Regions from separate parts of the Paenarthrobacter sp. NPDC089988 genome, predicted to be linked through region 1. Evidence: predicted binding sites of a transcription regulator. Region 1 holds the regulator's gene; each other region holds the start of a gene.

Region 1 (4,178 bases):
AGACATGGTGGCCCAACAGGGCCGTCACAGCACCCGCATCACTAAGGCGCGTCACTTCGCGCGGCGATATGCCACCCTCCGGTCCAACGATCAGCAGGACTTCCCGGGGCGCGTCGGGGCCGGCAACAGCCAGCTGGGCCGCGTCTTCCAGGACGGACCGTAATCCGTTCTTTGCATCCTCATGGAGGATGACGGCCACGTCTGCCCCAGCCACTGCCTTGGCCAGCGATACGGAGTCCACGATGGACCTGACCTCGGGGATCCAGGCGCGCCGGGCCTGCTTGGCAGCGGCCGTGACCACTGACTGCCACTTTGCATGGGCCTTGGCCGCACGGTCGCCCTTCCACCGCACGATGGAACGTTCCGCCTGCCAGGGAATGACAGCGTCGATGCCGAGTTCCGTGGCGGTCTCGATGGCGAGCTCGTCCCGGTCTCCCTTGGCCAGTGCCTGCACCAACACCAGCCGCACCCGCGGTTGTTCCTCGAAGACCACGTCCGTTGCCGTCACCGAAAGCGAGCCTTGGCCGGCGTCGGACACCTTGCCAGTGAGCCGGGCGCCCGACCCGTCCGCGAGATCCACGGATTCGCCGACGGCCAACCGCTTCACTGTCACGGCGTGGCGGGCTTCCGGACCCTCGAGGATGAACACGGATCCGGGCCCCAGGCCGTCCAGGCTCCCGGCAGGGGTGAAGAAGACGGGGTTGCTCACCGCTACAGGTTACCGAGCTTGTCCCGGAGCTTGGCGAACATGCCGCCACTGGCCACGAGCTTGCCTTCCGTGAACTGCTCACCGCGCAATTTCGCAAGCTGCCTCAGCAGGTCTTCCTGCGCGGCATCCAGCTTGACCGGCGTCTCAACATGCAAGTGCACCTTGAGGTCTCCCCGGCCGTAGCCACGAAGATGGGTAACCCCCAGCCCGCGCAGGGTAATGATTTCACCAGACTGCGTACCGGCCTTGACGTCGATTTCCTGGGCACCATCGAAGGTCTCCAGGGTCAGTTCCGTTCCCAGGGCGGCGGCCGTCATGGGCACGCTCAGGGTGGCGTGCAGGTCGTCGCCTTCGCGGATGTACGTGGAATCGCTGTTGACGCGGATCTCAACGTAGAGGTCGCCGGCGGGGCCGCCGGCAGGACCTGCCTCACCCTGGCCGGACAGCTGGATGCGCGTTCCCGTTGCCACGCCCGCCGGCACCTTGATGGTCAGCGAGCGGCGGCTGCGGATGCGGCCCTGGCCACTGCATTCGTTGCAGGGGTCCTTGATGATGGTGCCAAAGCCTTCGCAGGACCCACACGGGGCCGTGGTCATGACCTGGCCCAGGATGGAGCGCACTGCCCGCTGGACCTGGCCGCTGCCACCACAGATGTCGCAGCGTTCAGGGTGAGTACCGGGACGGCAGCAGCTGCCATCACAGGTGGGGCAGACAACCGCCGTATCGACTTCGAGCTTCTTGTTGACGCCGAAGACTGCGTCCTTGAGATCGATGCGGACGCTGATGAGGGCATCCTGGCCGCGCCGGACCCGTGAGGCAGGGCCTGCGTGTCCCCCGCCGCCACCGCCAAAGAAGGTATCGAAGATGTCCTGGAAGGCAAAGCCCTGCCCGGAGTACCCGCCACCGAAGCCGTTGTCGGTTCCATTCTCATTGCCGGTGGCGTCGTACACGCGGCGTTTCTGCGGGTCGGACAACACTTCGTAAGCGTGCGTCACGGCCTTGAACTGCTCAGCGACGTCCTCGCCCGGGTTCACGTCCGGGTGCAGTTTTCGCGCCAACTTGCGGTACGCCTTTTTGATCTCTTCTCCGGTGGCTTCCGGGGAGACTCCCAAAACGTCATAGTGGCTGCTCAAAGTCAGTATCTCTTCCTTGTTGTCCTGCGGTTCTTGCGTCGGTGGCTGGTGTCAGCCGCCGAGAATACGGGAAAGGTAACGGGCCACGGCGCGCACAGCGGCCATGGTGGTGGGATAGTCCATCCGGGTGGGCCCCAGGATGCCTACCTTGGCACCGGAGCCGTAACCCGTCGCGACCACTGAAGCCTCGGAGAGCCCGTCGTACGGGTTCTCCCGGCCGATGCTCACGGTGACCCCTCGCGGATCATCGCCCATGTCCGACAACAACCGAAGCATCACGACTTGTTCCTCAAGGGCCTCGAGTACCGGGCCGATGCTTAAGGGGAAGTCCACGTTGGAGCGGGCCAGGTTGGCCGTGCCCGCCATCAGGATGCGCTCTTCGCGGCTGGTATCGCTGAGGGACTGGAGTCCGGCGGCGAGGACCTGCGCCACCCCGCGAAGCTCCGGCCGGCACAGGGCCACAACAGAGGGCAGCACCTGCGGCAACAGCTCCAGCGGGGTGCCGGCAATGCTGCCCAGGAACCTTGCCCGCAGGGCCAGCAACGACTCGTTGGTGACCTCGGTTCCGGCATCGATGACTTTCTGTCCCACGCTGCCGGTGTCCGCGATCATGACCACCAGCACCTGCTTGGGTGCCAGCAGCACGAACTCCACATGCCGGACCAAGGCCCGCTTGGAGTGCGGGTACTGCACCACTGCCACCTGGTTGGTCAACTGCGACAGGAGCCGGACTGTCCGCTCCAGGATGTCGTCAAGATCGTCGGGGCCTTCAAGCAAGGAATGGATGGCCCGACGCTCGGCGGCCGAAAGCGGCTTCACCTGGGAGATCCGGTCCACGAACAACCTGTAGCCCTTGTCCGTGGGAATACGGCCCGCGCTGGTGTGCGGGGCGGCGATGAGGCCTTCCTCTTCAAGGACGGCCATGTCGTTCCTGATGGTGGCACTTGAAACGCCGAGGTGGTGCCTCTCCACCAGTGCCTTGGAGCCGACAGGTTCCCGTGAGTGCACGTAGTCCTCGACGATGGCACGCAACACTTCCAGCTTGCGTGGCTCACTCATGTGCAACACCTCCTGTCGACGCTCCGAATCCGGGCTGCCCAGCGTGGGATGGACCCGGATTGACCATGGCTTTTAGCACTCAACATGCCTAAGTGCTAACAAGTCTAGTATGGGCCACCCCGTTGCTAGCATTGAAAACGCCCGCGGATGACGTCCGGGGAGCCGGCTCCACCCGTTACCGGCCCATCAAACCCAGCGCGAAGAGGTATGAAGTCCTTGGCTTTCGACACTTGGGGTCCGCAGGACCTTTCCGCACCCGTCAAACAGAAGCTTCCCGAAGTGCCTGTCCAGCGCGGGATGGTCCTGGAAGACGTCCAATCCGGGTGGGTGGGCGAGGTCGTCCGGGTAGAGAAGTCCGGCGGAATGCACATCGTGTCGCTTGAGGACCGACGGGGCAAGACCCGGTCCTTCCAACTGGGGTTCGGTTTCCTTCTGGAAGGCCAGGCCATCCGCCTGCTCCCTCCGGCCGCAAGGCAGCCGGCCGGCGCTGTGCAGCCCGGCAGGACGGCGTCGGGCTCTGTCAAAGTCCAAGGCCAACGCGCACAAGTGGCAAAGGCAAGCCGGATCTGGGTGGAAGGCAAGCACGACGCCGAACTCGTGGAAAAGGTCTGGGGTGACGACCTCCGGGTGGAAGGCATCGTCGTGGAGCCGCTCCATGGCGTGGACGACCTCCGGTCCGCCATCGCCGCCTTTGGACCCGGTCCGCAGCGCAAGCTCGGTATCCTGGTTGACCACTTGGTGGCCGGTTCGAAGGAGTCCCGCATTGCCGCCCAGGCCATGCAGGTACCGGGAGCCGCGGGAAACGTATTGATCGTGGGACACCCCTACGTCGATGTGTGGCAGGCGATCCGCCCCAAGGTACTGGGCATCGAACAGTGGCCTGCCGTGCCTCGCGGCACGGACTGGAAGACGGGAATCCTGCGGGCCTTCGGCTGGCCGCACGAAACGGCGGAGGACATCGGGCTCGGCTGGCAGCGATTGCTCGGGGCAGTACGTACCTACGCGGACCTGGAAGCCTCCCTTCTGGGGCGCGTGGAGGAAGTCATCGACTTCCTGACCGCCCCCTGAGCCGGGACACCTGCCCGTTTCGGGGGCGGATGGTCCCTGCAGGGAGTCCGGACCCAGTATTCTGGGACAGCAACACCGCATTTTTACAGCAAAGGGAAGACACCGTGGCAGAGAACGCTCCAGAAGAACAGGGCAGGGCCGCAGGCCAGCCCCAGTACCATGGTGCACCTGCGAATGCACTGCCCCTCACGGCAAGCGAAGACCGGCAG
Region 2 (4,178 bases), on a different contig from region 1:
GCGCGGTTCACGGAAGCCGGGGGTCGACTCGGCGATGATGAACGGCAAGGCGGTGGCTTGGCGCGCCTGCTGGTTCAGGGACGCCACCATCTGGCGGTAGCTTGGGAGGCTCCCACCCGGTGCGGGGTTGGACGCCTCCCAAGGAGCAAGCCATTCATTGTTCCGCGAGCGGACCTCGGACCATTCCCGCTTGTCCCGGTAACGGATGGGCCGGAGTACCAGGTCCCCGCTTTCCAGCGTCACCGGCCAGATCGCAGAGCCGTACATCCGGTGTTACTGGGGAAGGCTAGCCGTGAAGTCCGGCAGCCACTCGCGGAGCTCGGGACCCAGATCTTCGCGTTCGCAGGCCAACTCGATGCAGGCCTTCAAGTAGCTCAGCTTGTCTCCGGTGTCGTAGCGGCGGCCACGGAAGACCACGCCGAAGACGCCGTAGCCTTCGCCCTCGCCGCGGGCCAGGACCTCGAGAGCGTCGGTCAGCTGGATTTCTCCGCCGCGGCCCGGAGCTGTCTTCTCCAGGACATCGAAGACGGCCGGGTGCAGCACGTAGCGGCCGATCACGGCAAGGTTGGAAGGGGCCTCATCGACGGAAGGCTTCTCCACCAACTGCTTGATGCGGACGTACCCTTCCTCGCCGTTCTCCTCGACGTCGGCGCAACCATAGGCGCTGATCTTGGATGGTTCCACTTCGATGAGGGCCACCACGGATCCGCCGGTCTTCTGCTGCACGGCGATCATTTCGCTGAGGAGATCGTCCTTGGGATCGATCAGGTCGTCGCCGAGCAGGACGGCGAAAGGTTCGTGGCCTACGTGCTGCTTTGCGCGGAGGACAGCGTGGCCCAGGCCGTTCGGGTCGCCTTGGCGCACATAGTGGATGTCACCAAGGTTGGTGGCGGACTGGATGGCTTCGAGCTTGGACGTGTCACCTTTCTCCGCCAGGGTGGCCTCAAGCGCAGGAACACGGTCAAAGTGGTCCTCCAAGGCGCGCTTGCTGCGGCCGGTAATCATCAGGACGTCATGCAGTCCTACTTTCACGGCTTCTTCGACCACATACTGGATGGCTGGCTTGTCAACCACGGGCAGCATTTCCTTCGGCATCGCCTTCGTGGCGGGGAGGAACCTGGTACCAAGACCCGCTGCGGGGATGACGGCCTTACGGACAGCATTGTTATGGTGAGTCACCGGACTAATGTAACGGACGGAACACATCAAAAGGTAAACCCCCGCCGTGCCGGGACACACAAATTGTCAGTGAATCAGCTGGCTGGGGCATTGGCGCCCCACCCGGCAACGCACCGACGGAACGGACAATCATGGCATCGAAGGAAGAAATACGCGCCGCCCGCAGGCTGCACCGTCGCACGCTGACACCTGAGCAGATAGCAATCGCTGGCGACGCCCTCGCGGCGCACGGAACGGCGTGGGCCAAAGAGGTTTCAGGCGGCGCCCCCGGCACCTTCACCGTGTACCTCGGCGTGGCTTTCGAGCCACCCACCCTTCCCCTGATCGAGGCCCTGCACCGGGACGGCCACCGGATCCTGCTTCCGGTGTGCGAGCCTGACCGTCAACTGAGCTGGGTGATCTGGACCCCTGAGACAGTCTTCGTCCGTTCGGAATACGCACCGATCGACGAACCGGAGGGCGAACGGCACGGCGCGGATGCCGCCTCGCACGCCGACGGCATCTTCATGCCTGCCACGGCCGTTGACGAAGACGGCAACCGGATCGGCCAGGGCGGTGGCTACTACGACCGCTTCCTGCAAGGCCTCGACGCCTCGGGCCGGCAGCCCCGCACCATCGCGGTGACATACGACGACGATGTGTTGCCTTCCGGTGCCATCCCGGCCGAGCCTTTTGACCAGCCCGTCCCGGAGGTCCTCACGCCGTCGGGAATTGTGCGGCTAGGCAGGTAGTTATGGTGGCGTACGGCCGGGCAACTTCAGGCTGGCGGTCGTACAGCCGGATGATAGAATTGGCACTCAGGCCCTGCGACTGCTAAGGCGGATATACCTCCGCCGGAGGCTGCACAGGACCTGACGTTTGTCCTGAGGAGGAATTCAGTGCCCACATACGCATACGCCTGCAAAGACTGTGACCATGCCTTTGACATCGTCCAGTCGTTTTCGGACAGCTCCCTGACGGAGTGCCCGCAATGCCAGGGCGCCCTGCGCAAGAAGTTCAACAGCGTCGGCGTTGTCTTCAAGGGCTCCGGCTTCTACCGCACGGATTCCCGCGACTCCAAGGGCAGCAGCACCGTTTCTGCTGCGCCTTCGGCTGCACCGGCAGCCGCGCCGGCTGCCACGCCGGCGCCCGCCGCTGCCGCGAGCTAGCCTCACTTATCCACATAAGGCTGCGGGCCGCTGTCGGGCAGTCGGCGACGGTGGTTAGCGTGGCGTCATGCCACACTCACCCTCCTCTCCTCGCTTTGCCCGAACGCGCCATGCACGTGGCGGAGTCCGCACGCGCTACACGTCCCGGCGTCCGTCAGTGCCTGCACCTGACAGCCGTCCCCGGCTGCTGTTTCTTTCCCGCCTTGCCCGCCACCGGCGGCTGCTTGTAGTCCTTCTGCTGTGCGTGGCGGCCGGCATCACCGTCCAGCAGCTCACGCCCGCCCCTGAGCACCGCATCAGCATTGTGGTGGCCGCCCGGGACCTGCCCGCAGGGACAAGTCTCAGCCAAGGTGACTTCATCAGCATGGGCGTCCCACAGGACATGGCAATTTCGGGGGCCATAGGCGACCCCGCGTCGCTGGCCGGACGCCAGTTGACTTCGCCCCTGGCCAAGGGACAAATACCTACCGAGGCGAATCTCCTGGGACCAGGCCTTCTCACAGGGGCCCCCGCAGGATCCGCAGCAGTTCCCCTGCGCATGGCCGATCCCTCGTCCATTCAGTTGCTCTCCCCCGGACAACTCGTCAACGTGGTGCTGACCCCTGCAGACTCCTATGACGGATCCCGCCAGAACCAAACTCTCGCTGGACCTGTCCCCGTGCTTTGGACGTCGGGCAAAGGCGGGAAGGCCGGGCCCTGGCTGGGAACAAGCGATACGGACGGCCTGGTTGTGGTGGCGGCAGACCCTCAACAAGCAGAAAAGCTTGCCGGCGCATCCACGCACGGCAAGCTCTTCTTCGTGCTCATCAATACCTCTTGATCAGCGTCCGGGATCAGCCCCAGTGCGGTGGCCGCTGCTCCTTCAGCCACTGATCGTGGTCGTAGCCGGACTCGTCGCCCCACCGGCGTGGGTCGTCCTCCGAGGCCTTGTTGGGCAGGATTCCCGTGGAGGCGGACTTCACAGCCGCGGACTTCGAGTCTTCGTCCTCCGCGCCCTTTTCGGACTCCGCCACGTCATTCGACTCGTTCGCCTCACGGGCCTCGTTGGCCTCACCGGAGTCCTGATCGACGGAGGCGGTTTCTTCGGAACCGTTCGCCGGGGCTTCCTGGCCCGGTTCCTCGGGCTGCCCGTCCTTCGTCCTTGCAGGCTCCACGGCAGGTTCCTGAGTGCTCACTGATTCTTCTTTCACGACTTCCAGTTCCGGGTTTTCCGCGCGGTCCCGGGACCCCACCGCGGAAGGGCGCGGCACGAAGGCCTGTGCGCTGCCCACTTCTAATTGTTCTACGTCCATGTCCAGGAAACCATGGTGCGGGACGGGGGTAGCTTGTGGCACGTGGTTCTCGAGGCCCAGGTAAGAGCCAATGCGGTCAGCGCAGGAGGACGGGTCAGTGAAAACCTCGATGGTCCACAGGGACATGTACCGCCAGCCCATCCGCTCCAGCAGTTGGGGGCGCAACCTGCTGCGTTCCCGGACGCTCATCCGCCGGTAGCGCTCGGTACCGTCGGATTCGATGGCTACCGGGGTGGGGACCTCGGCACCTTCCCGGCCAATCGTGTGCACCGGGTCGGCGGCGGCGGCGATGTCCAGCACCCCGTCATAGAGGTGCCACACCCGCGCTCCCCGCGCCCGCAGACGGTCACCAAGATCGGCCACCAACGGATCCTCGCCGAGAGCCTGTTCGCTGGCCACGGCGCGGGATGCTGGTGTGCCGAGGTTGCTGTTCCCGGAGAGCTCCCGGTCCAGCAACTCATAGAAGTCCACGGCCCCGTGCGACAAGCGGTCCAGGTCCAGGTCTTCAGGACGGAAGCAACTCAGGACGTGCAGGGAACGGCGGGCACGGGTCATGGCC
Region 3 (4,178 bases), on a different contig from region 1:
TGGTGGCCAGGGCGGCGAGCCGGGGCCAGGACAGCGGAGCGCGGCGGAGGTGTTCACGGACTTCATGGATGCCATTGATGACACGGTGCAGCAGTCTGGCGCAGATTGGCCCATTTGGGATCCCAATCGCACCGCAGGATTCTTCCCGGGGCCATGCTCGGTTCATAGCAAGGACGATGGTAGGGCCTATCAGACACAGATAGAGGGTGGCCCGGTTGAGGATCCGCAGGCTGCCGTGGACGCCATGAAGGCCCATTGGAAATCGAAGGGTTACAGGATTACACACGTCTTCGACAACATGGGTGGAAACACCACCGGCATTGAGATTCATGCTGTAGCCCCGCGAGGCATGCTCCTGATTTTCACGCCGTCGAAAGGTACGTCATTCATAAACGTTCACAGCGAATGCACCCTAGACCCGGCTGCCGCCAAGAAGACGACGTAGGTGTGGTTGGTGAATTCTCAGGGCGCTCCCAGGGTGCGTGGCGGTGTTCGAAAGTCTTCGCGGCGCTGGCCATGGTGGGTTTGGTGGCTTCGCGGCGACAGAGGCAATGCTCGGCTAAACGCTAACCGGCTCCACCACCACAACCACCCGCTCTTCGCCGATCCTGGTGAGCACCAGCGTGGCTGTCTTCGCCTTCCCGGAGGGCTTACCGGGCAGCAGCTGTTTCCGGAGTTCCTCGGGCGTGACCGCGGTGCCGCGTTTCTTGATGTCCAGCACGGTGATGCCGTTTGCCTTGACCCACGCCTTGAGGGCTTTGACGCTGTAGGGCATCACCTCGAGCACGCGGTAGGCGCGGGCGAAGGGGGTGTCGTGGAGTTCGGGTGCACAGATGTAGGCGATGTGTTCGTCCACCAGGTGTCCGCCGAGTCGGTCAGCAACATCGGCCACCAGCCCTGCCCTGATGACTGCACCGTCCGGTTCGTACAGGAACCCTTCCACGGGCCCGACGGCGGCTTCCGGACCGCCGTCGAAATCCTCGCCGCTGGTGATCTCGGCAGCGCCCTGGGCGCCGATCACCAGCGCTGCGCGGCGAACCCCGGGGCGGGCGACGGCGTTGAACCAAAGGGTTACCTCGGTGACATCGCCACCCACGGAGACCCACTGCGCCTCGCAATCGGCCGGGACGGAATCGTGGGGCATGCCTGGGCCCATTTTGACCCCCACTGCGCGGCCGGTTGCTGCCAGGCCCTCGACGAACGAGAGCGGGGGAGAGAACGCCTCGGGGTCCCAGATTCGCTTTGTTCCAGAGGTTGAGGTAGTTCGCCGGGCAGGATCGAGCCACACGCCGTTCACTCCGGAGAGGTCCACGGAGGTGGCATCGGAATGTACCACCGTGGCGTGCGGGAACGGCATCAGGTTGATGGTGGCGCAGGCGGCTGTGGTCTCGTCCATCTCCACCGCAGTGACGTTGACGTCCATGGATGCCAGTGCCAAGGAATCGGCGCCCAGCCCGCACCCCAGATCAGCCACGTGGGAGATCCCAGCCTTCACGAAGCGCTCGGCGTGCCGGGCTGCAACATTGAGTCGGGTGGCCTGTTCCAAGCCCGCCTGGGTAAACAGCATCTGGTGGGCAAACTCGCCGAATTTGGCCTCGGCCTTGGTCCGCAAGCGCGATTGCGTCAGGACGGCGGCTACAAGCTCGGGGGAGTGCCCGGCCTTGCGCAGGGACGCATTCAGGGCCAGTACGTCGGCTTCCCGGTAAGGTCCCAGCGAGCCAAGCAGTTCCCATCCTTCGGTGGTGAGCAAGGGCGCGAGGTGTTCCTGGGGAGCGTTGGGCATGGCATCCAGCTTAACGTTTCGCGCCCGGGGCTGAGACCGGACCGATCAGCCCGATAGGGTTGATTTCATGGAAGACACCGCAGCTCCGCAGCCCTCCCACGCCGACAACCCGGACAATAACCAGCCCGTCCGTCCCGGAGCCGATGGACATTCCGCCGGTCGTTCCCTTACGGCCTACGCGCGGCCCGCCTTGATTGCGGGCGTCGTGATTGCCGTGATCTGCGCGGGCCTGCTCATTGTGATTTTTGCGTTGGACTCCTTCAATGCTGCCGCCTATTCGGTGACGGGCAAGAGTGTCAATGACGCTACGGACGAGGCCCGCGACATCCGGGAGCTGTACAGCGGAGTACGCGCCGGCGGGATCATCGGCCTGGTGGTTTCCGGCGTCGTGGCCGTTGCTGCGGGTGTTGTTCTCTACCTCAACCGCGGGGCCACGGCAGTGGACGGCGACGACGAGGACTACGACCTGGACGACCTCAGGGACCAGTAAGCCGGGTTCACCCATGACGAAATGCTGGCACTCACCTTGACCGAGTGCTAACGCCTTACATAGAGTCTTGGTTAGCACTCTCCCTAGGTGGGTGCTAACACCACCGCCAGGCAGCTACCGGCACCGCGACGACGGTTGCACGCCTCGGCACCCTTGTTCTTAGTCCATGAATCAGCTCATGAAAAGGAGAGATCCGAGTGTCGGTCTCGATTAAGCCTCTTGAGGATCGTATTGTTGTTCGCCCGCTCGAAGCAGAGCAGACCACGGCTTCCGGCCTGGTCATTCCGGACTCCGCACAGGAGAAGCCGCAGGAAGGCGAAGTTGTTGCAATCGGCCCCGGCCGCTTCGATGACAACGGCAACCGCGTACCGGTGGACGTAGCCGTTGGCGACGTCGTTATCTACTCCAAGTACGGTGGAACCGAAGTCAAGACCGGTGGCAGCGAGTACCTCGTTCTGTCCGCCCGCGACGTCCTCGCGATCGTCGTCAAGTAACTTCCTGGAACCCCGCACCGCAGGCATCGTTGGAATTTTCTCCAGCCGCCAGTGGTGCGGGTTTTCCGTTCTGAAAGGACACAACCATGGCAAAGCAGCTTGCGTTTAACGACGCTGCCCGCCGGTCGCTTGAGGCCGGTATCGACAAGCTCGCCAACACCGTCAAGGTGACCCTCGGCCCCCGTGGCCGCAACGTGGTGCTGGACAAGAAGTGGGGCGCCCCCACCATCACCAACGACGGCGTGACCATCGCGCGCGAAGTCGAGCTGGACGACCCCTACGAGAACCTTGGCGCACAGCTGGCCAAGGAAGTCGCCACCAAGACCAACGATGTTGCCGGTGACGGCACCACCACGGCCACCGTGCTCGCGCAGGCCTTGGTCAAGGAAGGCCTGCGCAACGTCGCAGCCGGCGCCGCTCCGGGCGAGATCAAGCGCGGCATCGAGGTTTCCGTGGAAGCCATCGCCGCCCGCCTGCTGGAGAACGCCCGCGAAGTCGAAGGCACCCAGGTTGCCAACGTCGCAGCGATCTCCGCACAGAGTGATGAGGTTGGCGAACTGCTGGCCGAGGCTTTCGGCAAGGTGGGCAAGGACGGTGTCATCACCATCGAAGAGTCCTCCACCACGCAGACCGAGCTGGTCCTCACCGAGGGCATGCAGTTCGACAAGGGCTACCTTTCCCCGTACTTCGTCACCGACGCAGAGCGCCAGGAAGCAGTCCTCGAAGACGCGCTGATCCTGATCAACCAGGGCAAGATCTCCTCGCTGCAGGACTTCCTGCCGCTGCTGGAGAAGGCCCTCCAGGCTTCCAAGCCGCTCTTCATCATCGCCGAAGACATCGAAGGCGAAGCCCTGTCCACGCTGATCGTCAACCGCATCCGCGGCACGCTCAACGTTGTGGCCGTCAAGGCCCCGGGCTTCGGGGACCGCCGCAAGGCCATGCTCCAGGACATCGCCACCCTCACCGGTGCACAGGTTGTTTCCCCGGATCTCGGCCTGAGCCTGGACACCGTTGGCCTCGAGGTACTGGGTACGGCACGCCGCATCACGGTCACCAAGGACAACACCACCATCGTTGATGGTGCCGGGACCGAGCAGGACGTAGCTGACCGCGTTGCACAGCTCCGCGCTGAGCTCACCCGCACGGATTCCGACTGGGACCGCGAGAAGCTCCAGGAGCGCCTGGCCAAACTGGCCGGCGGAATCGGCGTCATCAAGGTTGGCGCAGCCACCGAGGTTGAGCTCAAGGAAAAGAAGCACCGCATTGAGGATGCTGTCTCCTCCACGCGTGCTGCCCTTGAAGAAGGCATCGTTTCCGGCGGCGGTTCCGCCCTGATCCACGCCCTCAAGGCGCTGGACGAGGCTCCCGCCGTCAAGGCCCTGGAAGGTGACGCAGCTGCCGCTGTCGGCAT

The links. The regulator HrcA, encoded in region 1, represses chaperone genes, less so after heat shock. The targets are predictions, from matches to a motif close to TTNGCACTCGNNNNNNNCGAGTGCNAA.
Region 2: the regulator HrcA is predicted to act here: its motif matches at 1,970-1,996, upstream of ACIPV6_RS04090 (FmdB family zinc ribbon protein).
Region 3: the regulator HrcA is predicted to act here: its motif matches at 2,298-2,324, upstream of groES (co-chaperone GroES).

Annotation. Positions count from the first base shown of each region.
Region 1 covers NZ_JBIVGD010000001.1:385,533-389,710, reverse strand. The annotation lists gene ACIPV6_RS01850 (16S rRNA (uracil(1498)-N(3))-methyltransferase) at 1-709, opposite strand, end outside; gene dnaJ (molecular chaperone DnaJ) at 712-1,842, opposite strand; gene hrcA (heat-inducible transcriptional repressor HrcA) at 1,894-2,901, opposite strand; gene ACIPV6_RS01835 (DUF3097 domain-containing protein) at 3,118-3,969, shown strand; gene ACIPV6_RS01830 (DUF4870 domain-containing protein) at 4,074-4,178, shown strand, end outside.
Region 2 covers NZ_JBIVGD010000002.1:182,200-186,377, reverse strand. The annotation lists gene ACIPV6_RS04105 (GNAT family N-acetyltransferase) at 1-267, opposite strand, end outside; gene galU (UTP--glucose-1-phosphate uridylyltransferase GalU) at 274-1,206, opposite strand; gene ACIPV6_RS04095 (5-formyltetrahydrofolate cyclo-ligase) at 1,311-1,910, shown strand; gene ACIPV6_RS04090 (FmdB family zinc ribbon protein) at 2,058-2,327, shown strand; gene ACIPV6_RS04085 (Flp pilus assembly protein CpaB) at 2,395-3,147, shown strand; gene ACIPV6_RS04080 (AAA family ATPase) at 3,161-4,178, opposite strand, start outside.
Region 3 covers NZ_JBIVGD010000002.1:153,044-157,221, forward strand. The annotation lists gene ACIPV6_RS03975 (hypothetical protein) at 65-445, shown strand; gene ACIPV6_RS03980 (SAM-dependent methyltransferase) at 560-1,783, opposite strand; gene ACIPV6_RS03985 (hypothetical protein) at 1,851-2,273, shown strand; gene groES (co-chaperone GroES) at 2,471-2,767, shown strand; gene groL (chaperonin GroEL) at 2,854-4,178, shown strand, end outside.